Regions from separate parts of the Herbaspirillum sp. NPDC101396 genome, predicted to be linked through region 1. Evidence: predicted binding sites of a transcription regulator. Region 1 holds the regulator's gene; the other holds the start of a gene.
The links. Region 1 encodes FliA, which starts transcription of late flagellar genes. Its sites were predicted from a motif close to CTAAAGTTTNNNNNNNNNNNGCCGNTA; they were not measured.
Positions count from the first base shown of each region.

Region 2: a site for FliA is predicted at 2,971-2,997, ahead of motA (flagellar motor stator protein MotA). Genes of this name have one in related genera too.

Region 1 covers NZ_JBIWNT010000007.1:64,620-76,415, forward strand. The annotation lists gene ACIROY_RS22260 (flagellar basal body P-ring protein FlgI) at 1-336, opposite strand, end outside; gene ACIROY_RS22265 (flagellar basal body L-ring protein FlgH) at 353-1,012, opposite strand; gene flgG (flagellar basal-body rod protein FlgG) at 1,054-1,836, opposite strand; gene flgF (flagellar basal-body rod protein FlgF) at 1,870-2,613, opposite strand; gene flgE (flagellar hook protein FlgE) at 2,676-3,956, opposite strand; gene ACIROY_RS22285 (flagellar hook assembly protein FlgD) at 3,990-4,709, opposite strand; gene flgC (flagellar basal body rod protein FlgC) at 4,725-5,129, opposite strand; gene flgB (flagellar basal body rod protein FlgB) at 5,135-5,557, opposite strand; gene flgA (flagellar basal body P-ring formation chaperone FlgA) at 5,768-6,490, shown strand; gene flgM (flagellar biosynthesis anti-sigma factor FlgM) at 6,598-6,918, shown strand; gene ACIROY_RS22310 (flagella synthesis protein FlgN) at 6,923-7,396, shown strand; gene motD (flagellar motor protein MotD) at 7,451-8,272, opposite strand; gene ACIROY_RS22320 (flagellar motor protein) at 8,296-9,042, opposite strand; gene ACIROY_RS22325 (RNA polymerase sigma factor FliA) at 9,024-9,758, opposite strand; gene ACIROY_RS22330 (MinD/ParA family protein) at 9,814-10,611, opposite strand; gene flhF (flagellar biosynthesis protein FlhF) at 10,646-11,796, opposite strand, start outside.
Region 2 covers NZ_JBIWNT010000001.1:23,901-35,696, forward strand. The annotation lists gene ACIROY_RS00130 (cystathionine beta-lyase) at 1-574, shown strand, start outside; gene flhD (flagellar transcriptional regulator FlhD) at 1,046-1,363, shown strand; gene flhC (flagellar transcriptional regulator FlhC) at 1,491-2,093, shown strand; gene ACIROY_RS00145 (class I SAM-dependent methyltransferase) at 2,159-2,935, shown strand; gene motA (flagellar motor stator protein MotA) at 3,111-3,971, shown strand; gene motB (flagellar motor protein MotB) at 4,005-4,934, shown strand; gene ACIROY_RS00160 (chemotaxis protein) at 4,978-5,532, shown strand; gene ACIROY_RS00165 (response regulator) at 5,683-6,048, shown strand; gene cheA (chemotaxis protein CheA) at 6,104-8,233, shown strand; gene ACIROY_RS00175 (chemotaxis protein CheW) at 8,255-8,761, shown strand; gene ACIROY_RS00180 (DUF2863 family protein) at 8,917-10,143, opposite strand; gene acnA (aconitate hydratase AcnA) at 10,323-11,796, opposite strand, start outside.

The DNA of each region.
Region 1 (11,796 bases):
CAACGACGTTGTCACCATCACTGCCGCGACATTCTTGAGCTGCATGTTGCTGGTCGAGGTGCTGGGCAGATTGACACCCAGTTGTTGCAGCATGCTGATCACGCTCTGCACGGTGAACGGTGTTTGCGTAGTCTGGTCACCGCTGCCGTCGAGACCGACAGCGAGGCCGTAACCCACCAGTTGATTCTGCCGCACGCCCTGGATGCTGGCCAGGTCCTTGAGACGTTCCGCGTGGCTGACGCCGGCGCTGAGCAGGCATGCCGCAGCCACCAGCATGGTCGCCAGGCGGTTGAAGCGGAACAGAGTCAAAGACTGAGAAAGCGAACGGAAAATCATGGATACCACCTTGGGACTAGAACGGCGACACGCTAAAGAAGAAGCGCGACAAAGAAGACATGAATTCCGCCATATCCACACGTGTATTGGTTCGGTATTCGACCTTGGCGTCGGCTACCAGCGTCGACGACACGGTGTTACCGGTCGCGATGTTGTCCGGACTGACGGTACCCGAGAAGCGGACGTATTCGACGCCCTTGTCCAGCGCCACCTGCTTCTCGCCGCTGACGACCATATTCCCGTTCGGCATTACTTCAATGACGGTTACGCCGATGGTGCCGGTGAAGTTGTTGCTGGAGCTGATCGCGCCCTTGTCTTCAAACTTGTTGGTGCTGCCGCCGCTGCCGGACAGTTCCTTGATGCTGGTTCCGAACAGCGTCGGCGCGATGGCGCTGGCGCTACCGGTCTTGCTGCCGGAGCTGCCCGCCGATTTGGCGGCGCTGGTCTTTTCATTGATGACGATGGTCAGGGTGTCGCCCACCAGGCGTGCACGGCGGTCTTCCAGCAACGGACGATATGCGGCCGACTGGAAGATCGCGCCGTTGGTTGCCGGTGCGTAAGCAGCCGGCTGCGGCTTCGCCGTCAACGGCATCTTGACGATCGAATCCGGCACCGTTTCGCATCCGGCAAGAGCAATCATCCCTACGATGGCGGCAAGTTTCAGCAGGCTTTTCATGTTTGCCTCATCCCATTTCATCAAAACATTACAAAAACAGATTACAACTGCGACAGCTTGGCCAGCATCTGGTCGGATGTCGTGATTGCCTTGCTGTTCATTTCGTACGCGCGCTGAGTCTGGATCATGTTGACCATTTCCTCGACCACGTTCACGTTCGAGGTTTCGACGTAGCCTTGCCACAATGCGCCGGCGCCGTTGGTGCCCGGAGTATTCGGTGCAGGCGTACCGGAGGCGGCCGTTTCGGCGTAGAGATTTTCACCCTTGCTTTCAAGACCGGCCGGGTTGATGAACGTGGCGATCTGCAGCGTGCCGATCTGCGTGGTTGCCGTCGAACCGGCTTGCATGATCGAGACGGTGCCGTCGCGGCCGATGGTCAGCTTGGTCATGTTGGCAGGCATCGTGATCGGCGGCTGCACGACGTAGCCGCTCGAGGTCACCAGCTGCCCCTGCGCATCCGACTGGAACGAACCGTCGCGCGTGTATTGCGTCGTGCCGTCAGGCATCAGCACCTGGAAGAACCCTGCGCCTTGAATCGCGACGTCCTTGTCATTGCTGGTCTGGTTGGTGTTGCCTTGCGTGTGGATACGCTCGGTCGCAACCGGACGCACACCGGTACCGATCTGCAGGCCCGACGGCAGTTGTGTCTGTTGCGACGACTGCGCGCCCGGCTGGCGGAGGGTCTGGTACATCAGATCCTCGAACACGGCGCGCGAACGCTTGAAGCCGTTGGTGCTGGTGTTGGCGAGGTTATTCGAAATGACGTCGAGTTGCGTTTGTTGCGCATCGAGGCCGGTTTTGGCAATCCACAGGGAACGAATCATGTTTTCTCCAGTACCTGAATAGTCGGTCTAGCGTCAGGACAACGACAGAATTTGGTTGGCTTTGTCTGCATCACTCTGGGCGGTTGTCACCACCTTCATGTTCAGGTCGAATTGGCGCGCGAGGTTGATCATGTTGACCATGGAATCGACCACGTTGACGTTGCTGCCTTCAAGCGCGCCGCCGACGAGGCGGACGTTGGCGTCAGGCGGAGCCTGGGTGCCTGTAGTCAGGCGGAACAGGCCGTCGTCGCCGCGCTTGAGCGACTTCTCATCCGGATTGACCATCTTGATGCGGCCCAGCACGTTGACGGCATTGGGCGTACCCATCGTCGGGATCGAGGATACCGTGCCGTCCGCAGCAATCGCCACGGTGACGTCGGGAGGAATGCTGATCGGACCGCCGTCGCCCAGCACGCTCAGGCCGGTCTGCGTTTGCAGGATGCCGTTTTCGCTCATTTTGAAGCTGCCGTTGCGGGTATAGGCTTCACCGCCGTCTGCGGTCTGCACCGCAATCCAGCCATCTCCCGCCACAGCGACGTCCAGCGCACGGCCGGTGTCTTGTATCGGGCCCAACGCGAAGTTGGTGCCTGCGGTCGAATCGACCACGAACGTGCGTGTCGCCAACCCTTCCCCGCCCACCACCGGTACGGCGCGGAAAGTGTCGAGCTGAGAACGGAAGCCGGTCGTTGTCGCGTTCGCCAGGTTGTTGCTGGCGGTGGCCTGCTGTTCCATTGTGTGCTTGGCGCCGGACATGGCGGTGTAAATCACACGATCCATAATTACCCCTTTGTGCGCGCGCGGCATCGCTGCCGCGCGCTTCCCCACTTATTTCAAATTGCTTAGCGCAGGCTGACCAGCGTTTGCAGGACGGTATCCTGCACCTTGATGGTCTGCGAGTTGGCCTGATAAACGCGTTGCGCCACGATCATGTTGACCAGCTCAGTGGTCAGGTCGACGTTGGAGTCTTCCACGGCGCGCGCCTGCAACACGCCAAACTGACCTGTGGTCGGCTTGCCGACCAGCGGCTCGCCGGCGTCGGCGGTTGCGGTGTACAGATTGCTGCCCAACGGCGACAGGCCGTTCGGATTGGCGAAGTTGACCAACAGAACCTGACCCAGCACTTTGGTGTCGTTGTTGGAGTAGTTACCGATAATCTGACCGTCTTTGCCGATCGAGAAGCTCGACAGCACGCCTGGCGCCTTGCCGTTCTGGTCTTGCGCGACGGGAGTGAACGCCTGGCCGGTCTGGGTGGTGCCGGTGTAATCGACAGCAACCGCGGCAGGGAATGTCGCGCCCGGTTTGACGAAAGGACCATTCAATGTCGCTGCAGCAAATGTGCCGGCAGTCGCACCGCCGACCAATACGCCGGAAGTATTGAAAGACAGCGTCGTCAGCGGTGTTGCCACTGCAGCTGCCGGCGCGGGATACAGCTTGCCGTCAATGGTCGCATACACATCCCAGTCTGTATTGGGAGGCGTTGCTGCTGTGGTCTTTTTCACGTAGTACGTTTGAACGTTATAGCTATTGCCCAAACTGTCATACATGGTGACGCCGGTCGTACTGCTGTAGCTGGCCGCATTTGTCGGACTGAAAGGCACGACGGTTGAGTCAATAGCCGGCAGACGTGAATCAAGATTCAGTTTGGTAGAAATCTTGGTTGTCGCAGTAGCAGGAATATTCGATGTATCGATCTTCAGAGGAACAGGATCACCACCAACGACACTTCCCAGCCAGCCGGTCAGGTACGCGCCCTTTTCGCTCGGATTGATGATGTAGCCATCCTTGTCCAGCTGGAACTGACCATTGCGGCCGTACATCGGCGACTGGTCAGTCAGGCTGCCCTGCATGCGGAAGAAGCCGTCGCCGTTGATGGCGATGTCCAGCGGATTGTTGGTAGTGGTGACGTTACCCTGAGTGAACGCTTGCTGCACGTTCGCGACCGCGACGCCGATGCCGACCGGCGAGTTGCCGGAACGGTTCATCGAGTTGGCGTACATGTCGGCGAACTGCGCCTGTGCCGATTTGAAACCCACTGTGCTGGCGTTGGCAACGTTATTGCCGATCACGTCGAGGCTCTTCGATGCCCCTGCCAGACCGCTCAGGCCTTGTTGAAAACTCATTTGATTCTCCTTGTGCTGGAAGCCGTCAGTGGATTAGAGGATTTGGATAACGTCGGTCGGCTTGATGGTGCCGATATTCGATACATTCAGCTTGACGCCGTCGGCACCGGTGCTGACGCTGGCGACCGTACCGAAGGACAGCGCAGTAGCATCCACGGCGGTGCCGGCGCTGGTCGCTGCAACGGTGAAGGTGTACTGACCATCGGGAGCCTTTGTGCCGGCGTCGTTGGTGCCGTCCCAGATGACAGGCACGGTACCGACAGCTTGGCTGCCCAGATCCATCTGACGCACGACGGCGCCGGTGGTCGCGTCACGGATGGTGACCTGAATGCTGTCGGCGTTGGCGCCGAGCTGCACGCCGAAGACGGCCTTCTGAGTGGTAGTCTCGGTGCCGTCGGCTGCCTTGGTCGTATCCGAAGTCAGAGTCAGGTTGTTGCCCGCGGCCAGCACGCTGTGGCCGATCATGTTGGCTGCTTGCAGCGACTGCGCCGAACCCAGATTGGACATGAGCGAAGCCAGCGTAGTGTTCAGCTGGCTGATGCCCGACACGGTCGACAGTTGCGCCAGCTGCGTGGTCAGCTGCGAGTTGTCCATCGGATTGGTCGGATCCTGGTTCTGCATCTGCACGGTCAGCAGCTTCAGGAAGCGATTCTGAATCGCTTCCGGGCTGTTGTCGTTCAGGCTCGAAGTATTGGAGGTCGAAGTCGACGTGCCATTCATTGACGACAGCAGATCGTTGGAGACAGTAGTCATGATTTAAGATCTTCCTTATTGACCGATGGTGAGGGTTTTCATCAACATATTCTTGGCGGTATTCATCGTCTCGACGTTGGTCTGATACGAGCGCGATGCGGAGATCATGTTGACCATCTCCTCTACCGGATTGACGTTGGGCATGGCGACGTAGCCGTTGGTGTCGGCCATCGGATGCTTGGGATCGTAGATCAGCTTGGGCGGCGCCTGGTCTTCGACGACCTGGCTGACCTGCACGCCGCTGTTTTCGATGCTGCCGAACGGGACCGCCTTGAACACCACTTGCTTGGCCTTATACGGCTTGCCGTCCGGACCGGTTGCGCTGTCGGCGTTGGCGATGTTGCTGGCGACCGTATTGAGGCGCTGTGATTGCGCACTCATGGCGGAACCGGCGACGTTGAAAATATTGGAAAGAGACATGATGATCAGCCTGGTTGGATGGCAGCGAGCAGACCTTTGATCTGCGCATTGACGGCGGTGATGCCTGCTTCATAGCGCACCCCGTTGTCGGTAAACTGGTTGCGTTCGACGTCCATGTCGACGGTATTGCCGTCCACACTGCTCTGGGTTTCCTTGCGATACAGCAGCGGCGAGCCGCCGATGCCGCTGTCGCCCGTCGCCTTGCCGGCGATGTGGGCCGACGACGTGCGCGCCAGTTCGACCGGAGGCACCGTGCTGGACTTGCCCGCCATGGCGCCCTGCAGCGTTTTGGCGAAGTCGATGTCGCGCGCCTTGTAATTCGGCGTATCCGCGTTGGCGATATTCGACGCCAGCAATTGCTGACGCTGGGCGCGCAAATTCAGCGCCGTTTCATTGAATCGCAGATAATCATCCAGTTTTGCAGCCATCTAATCCTCCTGACGTACCCTTCATAAAGTACGTTTTACGCCGATAATGGGATTTACACACCATTGGATCATAAGGCTCCCCCTCAAACTCTAATGCCCGAGAAAGAGAGAAAACTATGCCTTGTTCGACCTTTTGACAGAATCGGCCGCCAGTACTATTGCTGACAGGATGGCCCTGCTTCCGATCACACGGGTTGAAAAGTTGTTGTCATGAAATTATTGTCAAAAGCGCTATTGTCGTTGCTGTTGTTGCTGCCCGCATTCGGGCTGCCCGCACTGGCGCAAACCGCCGAACAGAACACGCCGCCGCGCCAGGATCTGGGCGCTCTGCAAAAAATTGCCGAACAGTTCATGAAAGTGCAGACGACCGGCCTGTCCGGCACCGTCAATATCGCCGTCGAACCGGTCGACAATCGCCTCAACCTCGCCGCCTGCACGTCGCCGCAAGCTTTCATGCCCAACGGCGGCCGCCTGTGGGGCCGCACCACTATCGGCATCAAGTGCATTGCGCCGTCGCCCTGGACGGTTTACGTGCGCGCCACCGTGCAGGTCATTGCCGAATATATCGTCACCGCAGCGCCGCTGGCGCAAGGCCAGGTCATCGGTCCGAACGACATCACCAAGATGAAGGGCGACCTGTCGAATTTGCCCAACGGCATCATTACCGATGCCGCCCAGGCCGTCGGCCGCACCGCGAACATTTCGCTGGCGCTGGGCGCCCCGATTCGCCAGGATGCACTACGCAGCAACCGCGTGGTGCAGCAAGGCCAGGCAGTACGCGTGGTGTCCATCGGTCCCGGCTTCCAGATCTCCACCGAAGCGCGCGCCTTGACCAACGGCAGCGAGGGCCAGATGGTGCAAGCCAAAACGGCTGCAGGCCAGGTTGTGAGCGGGATTGCGAAGGCCGGCGGCATCCTCGAAATCAATTACTGACAAGAAACATTCTGACGGGTGATAAAAGAATTAAAGTTTGCGGAAAAATGGCCGATAATCTAGGCAACAGGCGGGTCACAGAACCCTAACCCATTAAGGATGATGCCGTGAACGTTAATGACGCCCTCAAAACAGGCAAAGGCTTACCGGAAATCGCGCAACCCCAGGCGCGCCCCGCGAACAGCAATGCCGGTACCACCGCAGCAAAGACAGGCAGCGACAGTTCCACCGCGGCCAATGTCCAGCTGTCCTCTCAATATCAAGCGCTGGGCGTGAAGGCCACCAATGCCGGCGGTACTTTCGATGCAAAGAAAGTTGCTGAAATCAAGGCTGCCATCGCCAATGGCACCTTCCAGGTTGATCCCGAGAAAGTCGCCAACGGCTTGCTCGACACAGTCAAAGATCTGATCGGTTCACGCAAGGCTTAATGCAATGACAAGTAATTCGCTCCTGCCGTCCCATACACTCGCCGATGAAAAGCTGGTTACGTCGCGCTTGGTGGCGGCGTTGCAGCAAGAGCAGGATTTGCTCAGCGGCAACGGCGATGCGGACAAGATTCCCGACATCATCAACGAGAAGGCCAATATCGTTGCCAACATGGCAGCATTGGCCGATCAGCGCCACAAGGCGCTGGCTGCACTGGGCTTCCTCGCCGGCGAAAACGGCATGCAGACCTGGATCGAACAACACGGCTCTGCCGGCGACAAACAAGTGTGGGGAGAACTGTTTGCGCTGGCGCAATCCGCGCGCGAACTGAATCGCCTCAACGGCTTGCTGATCGGCAAGCAAATGGCAATCAACCAGAACGCCATGAACATCCTGCAAGGCAAGAGCAACGGCTCCTTCTATGGCCCGGATGGCCAATCGAGCCTGCGTAGCTCGGGCCGACCGCTTGGCATCGGCTGATTTTTTCGCCCTCCGGAATTTAAAAAGCCCGTTCTTGCGAACGGGCTTTTTGCTTTATGGCCCAGGCTTGGGCTGAGCGGGCGGAACGAGCTTGCCACCCTCTTCCGCAAACGGCACTTCGGTCGCCTGCTCCGCCAATCGCGACAGGATCATCACATCGACACGGCGATTGCGCAGCCGCCCCTCGGGCGTATCGTTGGAAGCCACAGACTGATTCGATCCATGCCCCACCGCCGTCAGGCGCAGGTCTGCGATGCCCTGGTTGTTGAACAGCCGCGCCACCGTACTGGCACGGACCGCCGACAACTCCCAGTTGGAAGGAAAGACGCTGGTGTTGATCTGCGTATTGTCGGTATGCCCCTCGATCTGGATAGCGTGATCGTCGTTTTTCAGCACCCGGGCAATGGCGATCAGGGTTTCTTCCGACTCCTTGCTCACCTTCGCATCGCCGGGCGCGAACAGGACGTTGGCATTGATCTCCACGTTGACGCCCACGCTGGTTTGCGTCACGCGCACCTTGCCCTCCTGCACCAGCGGCGCCAGCACCTGCATGATGTCGCGCGCCATGTCGGTCATGCGCTCTTTTTCGCGGCGCAGCGCCTCGCTGTTGCGCGGCTTTTGCAGGGTAATTTTAGGGGCAACAGATTGCTGGGCGCCTTGGCCTCCCGCCTGGACAACGATGGGCGCGGTCGAGACTGGCTCCTTGCCGAAGGCGTTGATCAGCGAGTCGGCAAGGATCTTGTACTTGCCTTCGTTGACTTGGGAAATGGCATACATGACCACGAAAAACGCGAACAGCAGCGTAATGAAGTCGGCATACGAAACCAGCCAGCGCTCGTGGTTCTCATGCTCTTCTTCATGTTTTTTGCGCGCCATGATGTGCGTTGTGCGTCAGTAGGTCATGCGGTGGTGAAATAGGATTCGGCGCGCTCCTGGATCACGCGCGGATTGTCGCCGCTGGCGATGCCGAACAGACTGTCGGCGACCATGTCACGCCGGTTCACTTCCATGGCCAGCAATTCCTTGAGCTTGTTGGCCACCGGCAGGAAGAACAGGTTGGCCAGGCCGACACCGTAAATCGTCGCCACGAAAGCCACGGCGATGCCGCCACCCAGCTTGGCGGGGTCGGATAGATTTTCCATCACGTGGATCAGGCCGAGCACCGCGCCGAGGATGCCGATCGTCGGCGAATAGCCGCCGGCGGCTTCCCATATCTTGAGCGCCTGGCGCTGGCGGGTTTCGTAAGCAGTGGTATCGACCTCGAGGATCTCGAGCAACTTGGCCGGTGTGATGCCGTCGATCAGCAGGCGCAGGCCCTTCTTGACGAAGGGGTCGCTGCTGTCGTTCATGTGCTCTTCAAGATGCAGCAGACCTTCACGCCGCGAGATGCCGCTCCAGACCGTGATGTTATCGATCAGTTTGCGGTGGTTGTGAACCGGGGGAGAAAATACCCAGGACAGCAATTTGACGCCATGGACGAAATTGTCGAGCCTGGTTTGCAGCAGAACGGCGCCTACGGTGCCGGCAAAGACGATCAGGAAAGCGGTCGGCTGCAGGATAGAACCGGGATGACCGCCTTCAAGCAGCAAGCCAAGGAGGATGCATCCCAACGCCAGCAGTATCCCTCCTATGCTACTCCAGTCCACGCCTGCTCCCTCAAAGTCGAGCGCATGCGGGCGATGGCCTGGCTGTGCAGCTGGCAAACCCGCGACTCGGACACGCCCATGACGGCGCCGATTTCCTTCAAGTTCATTTCCTGCTCATAGTACAGGCCCATGAGGATTTTTTCACGCTCGGGCAGGGCCTTGATCGAATCGATGACGGCGTCGCGGAAACCGCCGTTGATCAGGTTCTGCAACGGGTCGTCGGTGTCCCGGGTCTGGTAGCGATCGAGGAAATGCTCGTGGCCGCCGTCGGCGTCGTGGAAGTCTTCGTAATAGATCAACTGATGGCCGCCGCATTCGGTCAGCATATCCTGGTACTCCACGAGGCTCATCTTGAGCTGCGTGGCGACCTCGGTTTCCTGCGGCGGACGGCCGAGCTGCTGCAGCAGGACATGGATGGCCTCTTCGATCTTGCGCGTATTCTGGCGGATGCTGCGCGGCAGCCAGTCGCTGCTGCGCAATTCATCCAGCATGGCGCCGCGGATACGCTGCACGGCGTAGGTTTCGAACTGCGCGCCGTGCGTTTCTTCATAGCGATTGACGGCATCAAGCAGACCGATCATGCCTGCCTGAATCAAGTCGTCGACTTCCACGCTGGGTGGAAGCTTTGCCTTCATCTGATGCGCCAGCTTTTTGACAAGCGCCGCATGCAGCTCCAGCAAATCGTTCTTGGTCGTCTTTCCTTTGACGTTATACATAGAACTCATCTCGTCAATAATGGTGAGTACGAACGATCATGCAATGCCAGGCGCGTCATACTCCGAGACTTGCACCATCGGTCGCCATACCGTACGTGCCCTTGGTGAGATTGGATAACGAAAACTGATCCGCCAGGCGTTTGAACGCAAGCGTAGCGCCGGCCAACGGGAATGCTTCCAGTACGGTGCGCCCCTGCCCGGATGCACGACGGATGTGTTCGTCTGCCGGGATCGAGCCCATGAAATGCAATTGCGCCGCCAGGTAGCGATTGGCCGCCTGCGCCATGTTGGCGTAGACCATCTGCGCTTCCGCGTCCGAACCACCGCTCACGAGCAGATTGAAAGGACGGCGACCGAGCTTGTCGCTGAGGCCCTTGAGCAAGACGTACGCGGCCTTGATCGAGGTCGGACTGGTCGACATATGCACCACGATTTCGCCCATTTCCATGGCCGGGACCGGCAGCAACTCCTCGTCATTCAATTCGCCGTTGATGAGCGTAATGTCGGATTCTTCGGTCAGTCCGTCGAAAATCTGCGCCAGCCGCGAGGCTTGCGGATGGGTAGAGGCCGATACGTTCTTGCGCGACAGGCGCGCCAGTGCAAAACCTTCCGGCACCATGCGCACCGCTTCATCCAGATGCCGCTCCTGACGAGCGACGTCGAGCAGTGTCGCCACGGCAACACCGCCAAAACGCGACAAGATCACTGAGGGCGTCATGCAAGCGTCGACCAACAATGCGTTGTGGTCGGCGGCGGCAAGAGAGGCTGCCAGATTGATCAGCATCGCGCCTTTTTCGTCGTCGGGAAGAACCGAGAAGAAAGTAAACACGCGCGGCGTCGGACGCTCCAGCATCCGTCGCAGTCCTTCCGCTTGATCAACGTCATAGCTAGCCAAGGATCACCTCCCGCAGGCTTTTGTCATTCATGGCCGTGGCCGTCGGTCCGACCACAACCGGCAACTCGGCGTCCTGGAATTCGAACGGCGCAGTTTCACGTTTCAGTTTAAAGGCGCGGTCGGCCAGATACAACCTGTTGGCAACATGCAAATCTTCCGGCACGCGCTGACCGTTCGCCACGTAATACAGATTCAGTTTTTGACGGATGACAACATCGAGCACGTTGCCGATGGTTGCCGCTTCGTCGAGCTTGGTAATAATGCAACCCGCCAGGCCGTCGCCGGAATACGCGCTCACGACTTCATTGAGCGTGCCGCCGGTCGCCGTTGCATTGAGGCACAACAGGCGTTTGATGTCAGTGCCTGCGCCCGACAGCATGGCAGCCTGTTCAGCCACCATCTGGTCGCGCTGGCCCATGCCGGCGGTATCGATTAGGACAGTATGTTTGCCGCGCAGTTCGTCGAGTGCGATACGCAAATCGGATTCATCTTTGACCGAGTGCACCATCACCCCGAGGATCTTGCCGTAAATGCGCAGTTGCTCGTAGCCGCCGATACGGTAGCCGTCGGTGGTGATCAGCGCCAGCTTGCCCGGACCGTGGCGCATCACGCAACGCGCCGCCAGTTTCGCGGTCGTGGTCGTTTTGCCAACACCGGTCGGACCGACCAGCGCGTAGACGCCGCCTTCTTCCAGCAATTCGTTTTCGTTGGCCATGGTCATCAGATTCTTGGCCAGCACCGACTTGACCCAGAACATGGCGTCTTGCGATTTCGGGCTTTGCGGCAGGTTCTCGGTGATCAGGCGCGACAGGCTGGCGCTGAAACCGGCGGCCAGCATTTCACGCATGATCGCGGCCTTGGCCGGCTCACGCTTTTGCGTGCCGCCCCAGGAAATTTCCGCCAGCTGGGTTTCCAGCACGCCGCGCATGGAGCGGATTTCACTCATGACGTCGGACAGGATTTCGTCGTAGTCCTTGCCGTCGAATTCAGCCATCACGCCAGCCTGCTGCGGACGCGCTGCAGCTGCAGCGGCCACTGCTGCCTTCGGGCCGGCAGCGACTTGCGCCGGTGTCAGCGCTTGCGCCTGCTGTTCCTTGGCGCTGGCGCGCGCGGCATTGCGGGTACGCCAAACGCGGGCGTCGG
Region 2 (11,796 bases), on a different contig from region 1:
CATGCAGGCGTTGACCAAATATCAATCCGGAGGTTCGGACGTCCTCATGGGCGCGGTGATCACGCGCGACGACGAGATCAACCACAAGATGGAACTGGCGCATATGCGGCTGGGTTTCGGCGTGGGCATGGACGATGTCTATATGGTGCTGCGCAGCTTGCCCTCGATGCGATTGCGTTTCAATGCGCACGACGGCGCCGCGCGCAATGTGGCCGCATGGCTCCAGCAGCGGCCCGAGATTATCAAGGTCTTGCATCCGGCATTGCCGGGCTGCCCAGGGCATGAAATCTGGCAGCGTGATTTCACCGGTGCAGGCGGCTTGTTTTCGGTGATTTTTGATGAGCGATTCACCGAGGCACAAATCGACCGTTTCGTTGACGGGCTGAGACTGTTCAAGATCGGCTTCAGTTGGGGCGGCGCTCACAGTCTGTGCGTACCCTATCGCATGCAGACCATGCGCCAGACCTGGACGGAGAAGGGCGGGCTGGTCCGCTTCAATATCGGACTGGAGTCGGCGGAAGATTTGATCGCCGACATCGCGCAAAGCTTGGACGCAATACATGCTGCCAAGTAGGTTTTTGTCGCCCTGATATCAAAGCCGCCGAATTTCTTTTTGAAGGTAAGTATTTGTAAAAGTTAAGGAGTTTTCTCGACGGTTCTTGTTGCAAAGTCTGAAAATTGAAGTTATTTCGGTTTTTCGTAGTCGTTTGGCGACAACAAAGTAGGAAAGCAGGATGATTTTGAATAGTAGAAAATATTGATAAAAATTCAATTTCCCTCTTGATTTCCTCGTGGAAATTTTTTAAAAAATGAAATTTTTATTGTGCTTTAAACCCAATGTGGCTGCGGGTTTTGGAAAAAAATCTTGAATTTTGTAGAAACTTTGCGGTGTTTTTGTAAGACAAAATCCTATGTGTCTCTTAGGTCGGAACCGACGAAAAATACCGACATCCACTAATTTCCTGCCTTTCAACACCCCCTCAGAATCAGCCTTACCGGTAAGAAAAAGTAACCGGGTGTAAATTGATTTTGAGCTGGGGGTTAAATGAATACCAATGACATGATGGCTGAAATTCGTGACGCAAATCTGAGTTATTTGATGTTGGCTCAGCAAATGATCCGATCCGACAAGGCTACCGCCATATTTCGTCTTGGTATCAGCGACGAAATAGCAGACATGATTCAAGGTCTGAGCAACGCACAAATTTTGAAACTTGCCGGCACCAACATGATGTTGACGCGATTCCGCTTCGACGATGGTGCAATCCTCGGCATGCTGACCAATTACAACAAAGACAAGGGTCTGGCCCAATCGCACGCAGCGATTCTGATGGCTTGTCAGCCGGTCGAACAAATTTCCTGACGCTGTAATCATCCTCCGTGGTATGTTTGGGTTGACTCGGTCAACCCGGGAGAACGATTCGACGTTAAGCGTCGGTCAGGTTGGCAAAGAAGTTTAGTTGTAATTAAAAAATATCGGGGGTGTGTTCATGGCTAAGAAAAGCGTGATTACTGAATCGCAAGAGATTCAATTGGCCATAGAGTTGATCAATCTGGGGGCGCGTCTTCAATTGCTGGAGTCCGAAACCTCGTTGTCGCGCGAGCGTCTGCTCAAGCTCTACAAGGAACTGAAGGGTGTCTCGCCGCCGAAGGGCATGCTGCCGTTCTCCACAGACTGGTTTATCACCTGGCAGCCGAACATTCATTCCTCGCTGTTCATCAATATTCATAAATACCTGGTCGAGTACGCCAAGATTTCCGGCATTGAAGCCGTGATGAAGGCCTACAAGCTGTATCTCGAGCAGGCCGGCCAAGTGGCCGACGGCGACGAGTCCGTCCTGTCGCTGACACGTGCCTGGACGCTGGTGCGCTTTTTCGAAAGCAAGATGCTGATGACCACGCCGTGCAGCAAATGCCGCGGTCATTTTGTTGTGCATCGCCTGGATCTGCATCAGGATTACCTGTGCGGCTTGTGCCACATGCCATCCCGCGCCGGTAAAACCAAGAAGGCCAAGGACGCGATTGCCGCCCCGGCCATCGCTGCAGCAGCAGCGGCAGCGCTTGAAGCGTCGTTGGTAGCCGCCATCGCCTGATACGAATAAATCTGAATACTGTCGCGTTACAATAATCGGCTTTTGATGCAGGCTTGGAGGCCGAGATGACATTGGGGCAGCGCAGACCCGTTCTGCAGGCACCTGCAATACAAGCGTTGTTCATTCTTTGTGCTGCATTGGTTCTGGCATTGTTGGCCGGACAGGCCGTCGAACTGCTGTTCGACGTTGCCATCTCTCCCGTTCCTTTTGCTTTTCTGCATGGCGCTCTGGCCGCCGGTATTGCTTATCTGCGCCGCATGGCGTCCTGGTGGGCTCCGATCCTGTTTTTCTTTCCGCCGGCCGCCGTGCTGGTGAATTCCTTCCATTTGCCGCCGGCGCTGTTCCTCGCGGTATTCCTCTTTCTATTGCTGCTGTTCTGGTCGACCTTTCGCAGCCAGGTGCCGTTCTATCCGTCCGGGCAGTCAACCTGGGATGCGGTGGCGGCTTTGCTGCCGGCCGACAAGCCTCTGCGCGTGATCGATATCGGCAGCGGACTGGGCGGCGCCGTACTCTATCTGTCAAGATTGCGTAGCGATAGTCGTTTCATCGGTATCGAGCTGGCGCCGTTACCATGGTTGGTGAGTCAGGTACGCGCCTTGCTTACTCGTAGCCGCGGCGCGTTCGTGCGCGGCGACTATACGCGCCTGGATTTTCGCGACTACGATGCGATTTTCGCTTATCTGTCGCCGGCGGCGATGACGGCCTTGTGGCAAAAGGCGCGGGCTGAAATGCGTCCGGGAACGCTGTTGCTGAGCTATGAATTCGTGATTGAGGGCGTGCAACCGGATATCGTCGTGCATCCGAAAGAAAATGGGCCGGCTTTGTATGGTTGGCGTATGTGAAACAAAAAAGAGCTGTGTTACATTCTCCGCACGTTATCAAGTTTTTATCTTTGGTGTCGTAATTGAAAATGAAAGCCCGCTTTCGGTCATGTATTCCATCGTTTGGTTGATGGGATTGCATGTAACCTGACTGCAGGTAAAAAACACTGAACGCCACTGGGACGGGAGTAGGCACTTGTTAGTCATAATTGGATATGTAATCGTCATGGCGTCCGTCTTCGGCGGATTTGCAATGGCAGGGGGGCATCTCGGGGCGTTGTTTCAGCCAATCGAGTTGCTGATGATCGGCGGAGCAGCGGGGGGCGCTTTCCTTGTCGGTAACAACAACAAGGCCATCAAGGCCACGATAAAGGCATTGCCGACTGTTTTCAAAGGCTCGACCTATACCAAGGCTCTGTATATGGAGCTGATGTCGCTGCTGTTTGAAATCCTGACCAAGTCGCGCAAGGAAGGCTTGATGTCGATCGAAGGCGACATCGAGGAACCTGAGTCTAGCCCGATTTTCAGCAAATATCCCGGTGTTCTGGCCGACCATCACTTGATCGAGTTCATGACCGATTACCTGCGCCTCATGGTGTCGGGGAATATGGATGCGTTCCAGATCGAAAACCTGATGGACAACGAAATTGAAACCCATCACCACGAAGGCGAAATTCCGGTGCATTGCATCGCCAAGCTCGGCGACGGCATGCCGGCGTTCGGTATTGTTGCGGCGGTGATGGGCGTGGTGCATACGATGGAATCGGTGGGTATCCCGCCGTCCGAACTGGGTATGCTGATCGCGCATGCGCTGGTCGGTACCTTCCTCGGTATTCTGTTGGCGTACGGTTTTGTGGGGCCGCTGTCGAGCTTGCTGGAGCAAAAGCTGCACGAGTCGACCAAGATCTATCAATGCGTCAAAGTCACTCTGCTCGCCAGCCTGAACGGTTACGCACCTGCCCTGTCGATCGAATTCGGTCGCAAGGTCCTGTTCTCGACGGAACGTCCGTCCTTCCTGGAACTGGAAGAACACGTCAAACAGGCAAAAAGCAAGTAACCCGATATGACCAGTCATCAGCAGGAGTAAGGCATGGCCGACGAAGGGCTACGTCCCATTATTGTAAAACGCATCAAGAAGGGCGGCGGCGGACATCACGGCGGCGCCTGGAAGATCGCCTACGCCGACTTCGTGACGGCGATGATGGCGTTCTTCCTGCTGATGTGGCTGTTGGGATCGACCGCCAAGGGCGATCTCAATGGTATCGCGGAATATTTCAAGACTCCCCTCAAAGTGGCGATGGCCGGCGGCTCCGGCAGCGGCGACGCAAATACCGTGCTGCCCGGCGGCGGCAAGGATTTGACCCGTCAGGAAGGGCAGTTGCGCAAGGGTGAAAACGATGTCACCAACAAGCGCAGCGTGCGCGCCGCCCAGGCCGAGTTGGAGAAGGCCGAACGCGCCCGTCTGGATGAGTTGAAAAAACGCATCGAGACCGCCATCGACAGCAGCCCGACCTTGAAGCAATTCAAGAATCAACTGCTGATCGATATCACATCCGAAGGCTTGCGCATTCAGATCGTGGACGAAAAGAACCGCCCGATGTTTGCGCTGGCCAGCGCCCAGTTGCAGCCCTATACGCGTGAAATCCTGCGCGAGATCGGCAAGACGCTCAACGACGTGCCGAACAAGATCAGCCTGTCCGGACACACGGACGCCACTCCGTATTCGAGCGGTGAAAAGGGTTACAGTAATTGGGAGTTGTCCGCCGATCGCGCCAATGCGTCGCGTCGCGAATTGATTTCCGGCGGCATGGATGAATCGAAAGTATTGCGCGTGGTGGGCCTGTCGTCCGCCGTGCTGCTGGACAAGGAAGATCCTTTCAACCCGATCAATCGCCGCATCAGTATCATCGTGATGAACAAGAAGGCGGAAGAGCTGGTGCAGAATGGTGGATCATCTTCACTGGATGTGTCGTCGGAAGCTGAAGTAAAAGACGGTCTGAGCGAACCGGCCAAGAATTAACTGGATTTTAAACACCCGGCCCAATTGAAAAGGAGGGCTTCGAATGTCGACACCCAAAATGCTGCAGGAGCTTAAGCGCTTGCTGCTCGATACGGCTAGCGGTGGAAGCAGGCAACTGACTGAAGTCGAGACGGATCTGGTCCAGACCAACATCCTGCTCGGCGAAGCGATCGAGAAGCTGGGATCCAGCTTCATGGAGTTGCACACCGCTGTCCTCGCGCAGCAAAAGGAACTTGAAGTGGTCATGGCCGGCAACGGCACATTGTCCGCCGAGGATATTGCTCGCCTCAAGGTCATGCAGGATGACATTACGGTGCACGTCAATGCTGCCGTGACGGGCTTGCAGTTCCAGGACATGACCAGCCAGTTGCTGGAGCGTATTGTCCGCCGCGTCATCGGCTTGCGCGATGCGCTGGGTGTGCTCAGTGCGAACAGTTTTGAAATTACTCCCGATTCCGCGCAATCGGTGGAGATGCTCGAGGTCCTGCTCAAGAACACGGTGGAGTCGATGGAAGAGCGCCTGACCGCGCTTGAAAACGGTTTGTGGAAAACCGTCCGGCAAACGCGGATGGAAAGCGGCGACATCGAATTGTTTTAAGCGAAGCCGCCTCAATATGCAGATTCGGCGAGGCTCTTCGGTGATCTGAAGATGGACTGAATCAGTCGCACGATAGTAATTTTTTGATAATGGATGCGGCATAATGAGTTTGAACAACTCACAGCCGCAAATGAAGAACAGGGAGTAATGATGTCTAAAACAATTCTTGCGGTAGACGACTCGGGGTCATTGCGCCAGATGGTGGTGTTCAGCCTGAAAGCAGCCGGCTATCAAGTCACCGAAGCGGTGGACGGGCAAGATGCGCTGGACAAGGCGAAGTTGCAGACTTTCGACCTGGTGCTGACCGATCAGAACATGCCGCGCATGGATGGTCTGACCCTGATCCGTTCCCTGCGTGGGCTGACGAGTTATCAGCGCGTGCCTATTTTGATGCTGACCACCGAGTTCAGCGACGAAATGAAGGCAAAGGGCAAGGCTGCCGGCGCCAATGGCTGGCTGGTGAAGCCGTTCGATCCGCAGCGTCTGACCGAAGTAGTTAAAAAAGTCATTGGCTAGTGTCAATAATCAACGATAAAAGACAGACCTACAGCATCCATGACGGAGCCCAATCATGACCATTGATATGAGCCAGTTTTTCCAGGTGTTTTTCGACGAGGCGGAGGAAGGCCTCGCCGAAATGGAAAAGCTCCTGCTGGCCGTTAATGTGTCGGATCCCGACGACGAAGATCTGAACGCGATCTTCCGCGCCGCGCATTCCATCAAAGGCGGTTCGGCCACATTCGGCCTGAACGACATTACCGAAGTGACCCACGTGCTGGAGTCGCTGCTAGACCGCATCCGCCAGCATGAAATGGCGTTGACGAGTCAGCACGTCGACGCTTTCCTGGCCGCTAAAGACGTTATCAAATCCATGCTGGACGGCCATCGCCATGGCGCGACCGTTGATCTGAATGCGGCCGCCGATGTGCGCAAGCTGTTGCAGTCGCTGTCTGAAGGCGCCGGCAAGAAAGTCAAGAGCTCGGCGCCGCTGGTCGGCCCCGGAGGCGTGAGCCGCTATCGCATTGAGTTGCCCAAGTTGGCCGAGCGCGACATCGAGGCCTTGCAACAGGAACTCGGCCTGCTCGGAAAGATTGAAAAAGCCGATGCTGAAGACGGTCACAGCGTGTTCATTCTGGATACTGCCAAGGGCGCCGACAGCATCGTCGAAATCTGTTCCTTCCTGGTGAACACGGATGATCTGAAGATTTCGCAGGCGGTCGCCGGACGTTCCAAGGAAGAGGAGCAGGGCTACGGTTTCTTCGCACCGTTCGTACCGCAGGATGCCACCGATGAAGAGCGCGGCTATGGCTTCTTCGCGCCATTCGTGCCGGTGAATGCAACGGATAAAGAACGCGGCTATGGTTTCTTTGAACCGTTCGTGCCGCAAGGCGAGATCGAACAAGCCAAGCAGGCGGCAGAAGCCGCAGCGCACGCCGACGACGAGCCGCCAGCCCTGACGGTGACCGAAGGCGGCGAAAAGAAAGCCAAGGGCGAGAAGCCTGCGGCCGTGCATGAATCGCAGTCGATCCGTGTCGGCATCGAAAAAGTCGATCAGTTGATCAACCTGGTGGGTGAGTTGGTGATCACGCAGGCCATGATTGAGCAGCGCACCGGCTCACTGGATCCGATGCTGTATGAACATCTGCTCAACAGCGTCAGCCAGCTGACCCGCAATACGCGCGACTTGCAGGAATCGGTCATGTCGATCCGCATGATGCCGATGGATTACGTGTTCTCGCGTTTCCCGCGCATGGTGCGCGATCTGGCCGCCAAACTCGGCAAGCGTGTCGAATTCGTTACCCATGGCGCCGCGACGGAACTGGACAAGGGCCTGATCGAGCGCATTGTTGATCCGCTTACCCATCTGGTGCGCAACAGTGTCGATCACGGCATCGAAATTCCCGAGACGCGTCTGGCGGCAGGCAAGGCCGATTACGGCACGCTATCGCTGTCGGCCGAACACCAGGGCGGCAACATCATCATTGAAGTCACCGACGACGGCGGCGGTCTCAATCGCGACAAGATTCTGGCCAAGGCCAAGCAGCAAGGCATGGCGGTGTCCGACAGCCTTAGCGACGGAGATGTCTGGCAATTGATTTTCGAGCCGGGCTTCTCGACTGCGGAGCAGGTCACCGATGTGTCCGGCCGCGGCGTCGGCATGGACGTCGTCAAGCGCAACATCCTGGCCATGGGCGGTGCGGTCGATATTCGCTCCAGCAAGGGTTTCGGCACGACGATTTCGATTTCGCTGCCGCTGACGCTGGCGATCCTCGACGGGATGTCGATCCGGATCGGTCACGAGATTTATATCCTGCCGCTCGGCTATGTGGTCGAGTCGCTGCAACCGGCGACGCAGGACGTCAAGGAAATCAGCGGGCAAGGCAAGGTCATCAAAGTTCGTGGTGAATATCTGCCGCTGATTCCGCTGTATCAAATTTTCAATATCGAGCCGACATTCACCGATCCGTCGCAGGGACTGGTGGTAATCCTGGAATCGGATGGCAAGAAAGCTGCATTGTTCGTCGATGATCTGATCGGCCAGCAGCAAATTGTTGTCAAGAACCTGGAATCCAATTATCGTAAGGTTGCAGGGATTTCTGGTGCTACTATTCTGGGTGACGGAGGCGTAGCCTTGATTATCGACGTTGCCGCTTTGTTACGATCAAGCCGGCAATTGAGCGACGAATCTGTATTTTCCTGATTTTTTATAAGGGCCATTATCATGTCTGACACCATTTCGAAAAATATTTCCGGCTTCGGCGAGAAATCCGACAGCGCCGGGAATGAGTTCCTGGCCTTCACGCTCGGCAAGGAAGAATACGGCATCGACATCCTGAAAGTTCAGGAAATCCGCGGCTACGAAGCCGTGACCCGTATCGCCAATTCGCCGGAATTCATCAAGGGCGTCGTCAATCTGCGCGGCATCATTGTCCCGATCGTCGACATGCGCATCAAGTTCCAGCTCGGCGAACCGACTTACGATCAATTCACCGTCGTGATCATCCTGAACATTTCCGGTCGCGTGGTCGGCATGGTTGTGGACAGCGTGTCCGATGTGATCACCTTGTCGCCTGAGCAAATCAAGCCGGCGCCGGAAATGGGCACGACTTTCGACTCCGACTACCTGATTGGCCTGGGTACCCTGGATGAGCGCATGCTGATTCTGGTCGACATCGATAAGCTGATGTCCAGCGCCGACATGGGGCTGATCGAGAAGCTGGCCGCTTAAGCCGCTTCACGCACCAAGTCCGGGAACGGGCGCCTGCCGCATGGCTCTGCGGCAGGCGCCCGTTTTCTTTTTTGGATTGTGATAGTAGCGGTGGACGCGAGTGCCGGCAAGCTGGCAAGCATTCTGGACACTTGCCGGCAGGCTGAAAACGCGGCTTAGTGGAAGTGTTCAGTCGATGCCGGTACGTCTTCCGGCATTTCGGCATGCACCAAATCACCATCGGGCGCCGGGAACAACGGCGTACCGCAATCGTCGCAGAACTCCATCGTATAGCGTTCCTCGTGCAGCTTGATCTGCACGATGCCGCACTCGCGCAATACAGCGAGGATCTGTTCCATCGGCGTGAGCGCACTGTCCGGCGCAGACAGGTCACGCACTTCATCGCCATCTTCCTGTTCGTACAGCGGCCACACGATGCCGTATACAACGCCGTCATCGTTGCCGAGGCTGAAGCCGACGCGGTACTCGTCTATCTGGCCGTTGATGTTCTCGCAAAAACTGCCGATGTTGGCGTGCAGCTCAGACGAAGCCAGACCCAGCGTCTGGGTCAGGTAATGATCGGCGGCGCGAATGGCGGCGGGGCGGATGCGTTTATCCGCTTCGCGGCAAGCGAAGTAATACGGCTGCGGTAGAAGCAGCTCAACGTTGCAGCCCGGCAGGAAGCGGGTCAGCAGCGGCGTCGCCTGGGTGGTCCAGGCCTTGAATGCGGTTTCCCTCTCGTGCACGACCGAGCCATGTTCATCCATCTGCCAGCGAAAAATCGGCGCGCCGGTCGGTACGGCGACTGCGGCGATCAGATAACGTGTATCGGCCAGGAAGGGCGCGGTCGGCGTTTGTTCCAGCGACAGCTGCGGCGTACTCTGCTTGAGCGCGGACTGACCCATGCGCTGCGCCAGTGCGAAGACATCGGCATGGTGGCGCGGCAGCTGTTCAATCGCGTACAAGGCCGGCGCCAGCGCCAGATGCACGTTGTCGGCCAGCACGTGGGCATGGAGGTGGGCGAACAAACCGTTGCGCACGTCGGTGGGCAGGTTGCCGGAAGCGATGCTGAAACGCGTCCAGGCCAGCACCGGCAGCGCCAGCAACTGCACGCTGTAGACCTTGCCGTCGTAATCGAGTGCGCAGGCTTCGCTGTTGGCTTCGACCGCTTCCACCAAGACGTCGTAGCCGTCCAAGTCGGATTTGAACAGGTGATCGAGGGCGGCGTCGATCATGCCCTGGTGATTGCTTTTCAGCTGCTTGTGCAATTGCAGATCGAGGGTGCGTTCCCAGGCTCGTTCTTCGAGACGACTGGTGGAGCCGGCGACCGCTTGTGATGAATTGACCAGGCGCTGGCTTTCAGCGGACAACCTGGAGGACGAACGTTTGGCGGGGCGGCGCATGATGAAATATTGACAATCAAATGATGAGAATGTCTATTGTAGTTGATTCGACATCGGCCCGGGTATTGCTGACCGGCATGTCGACTCGTCAACATCGTCATATGTGCCACACAGCTTGCCTTGCTGCGCGCATAAAAAAACGCCGGTCGAAACCGGCGTTTTTTATTGCGGGAGGCTGATCAAGCTGCCAGCAGTTGGCGCAGAACGAACGGCAGGATGCCGCCGTGCTTGTAGTAGTCCACTTCGATCGGCGTATCGATGCGCAGCAGCAGTTTGACTTCCTTGGTTTCACCGTTCTTGCGATGGATCACCAGGGTAGCTTCTTGCTGTGGCTTGATTTCGCCTTCCAGGCCCTTCAGGTCGAACGTTTCTTCGCCTGTGATGCCCAGAGTCTGAACGCTGTCGCTGCCGATGAATTGCAGCGGCAGCACGCCCATGCCGACCAGGTTCGAGCGGTGGATACGTTCGAAGGAGCGAGTGATCACCGCCTTCACGCCCAGCAGTTGGGTGCCCTTGGCAGCCCAGTCGCGCGAGGAGCCTGTACCGTACTCTTCACCACCGAACACCATGGTTGGCACGCCGTCGTTGACGTACTTCATGGCTGCATCATAGATCGCCATTTGTTCGCCGGTCGGTTGGTGAACAGTCACGCCGCCTTCAACGCCTGGTACCATCAGGTTCTTGATACGTACATTGGCGAACGTGCCGCGCATCATGATTTCATGGTTGCCGCGGCGCGAGCCGTACGAGTTGAAGTCTGCCTTCAACACACCGTTGGCTTGCAGCCACTTGCCTGCCGGGCTGGAGTCCTTGATCGAACCGGCCGGGGAGATGTGGTCGGTCGTGATCGAGTCGCCGAATACGCCCAGCGCGCGTGCGCCGGTGATGCCGGTTGCTGCTGCTGTCGGCACTTCGGTGAAGTTTTCGAAGAACGGTGGTTCTGCGATGTAAGTCGACGTCGGCCAGTTGTAGACCTGACCGGCAGCCACGCCCTTGATGGCTTCCCACAGCTTGCCTGGAGCACCCTTGACGTCGGCGTAGTTCTCTTTGAACACCTTGGCGTTCATGGCGAACTTCAACAGCTTTTCGATTTCTTGCGAAGTCGGCCAGATGTCGCCCAGGAAGATTTCCTTGCCGCCCTTGCCCTTGCCGACCGGCTGTGTCATCAGGTCGACGTTCATGTTGCCGGCGATGGCGTAAGCCACGACCAGCGGAGGCGAGGCCAGGAAGTTCGAGCGGATGTTCGCGTGGATACGCGCTTCGAAGTTACGGTTGCCGGACAGCACGGCGGAAGCCACGATGTCGTTCTTGACGATCGCTTCGTTCATTGCCGGTGTCAGGTCGCCGGCGTTGCCGATGCAAGTGGTGCAACCGTAAGCAGTCACGCCAAAGCCCAGTTTTTCCAGGTAGCCCAACAGGCCGGCCGCTTCCAGGTACTTGGTCACGACACGCGATCCAGGGGCCAGCGACGTCTTGATGTGCGGAGCAACCTTCAGGCCGGCTTCAACAGCCTTCTTGGCCAGCAGGCCTGCTGCCAGCAGCACGCTTGGGTTCGATGTGTTGGTGCACGATGTGATCGCAGCGATCAGCACGTCGCCGTTCTTGACATCGACGCCGTCGGCGTTGGTGTAGGTCTTCGTCAGATCTTCGATC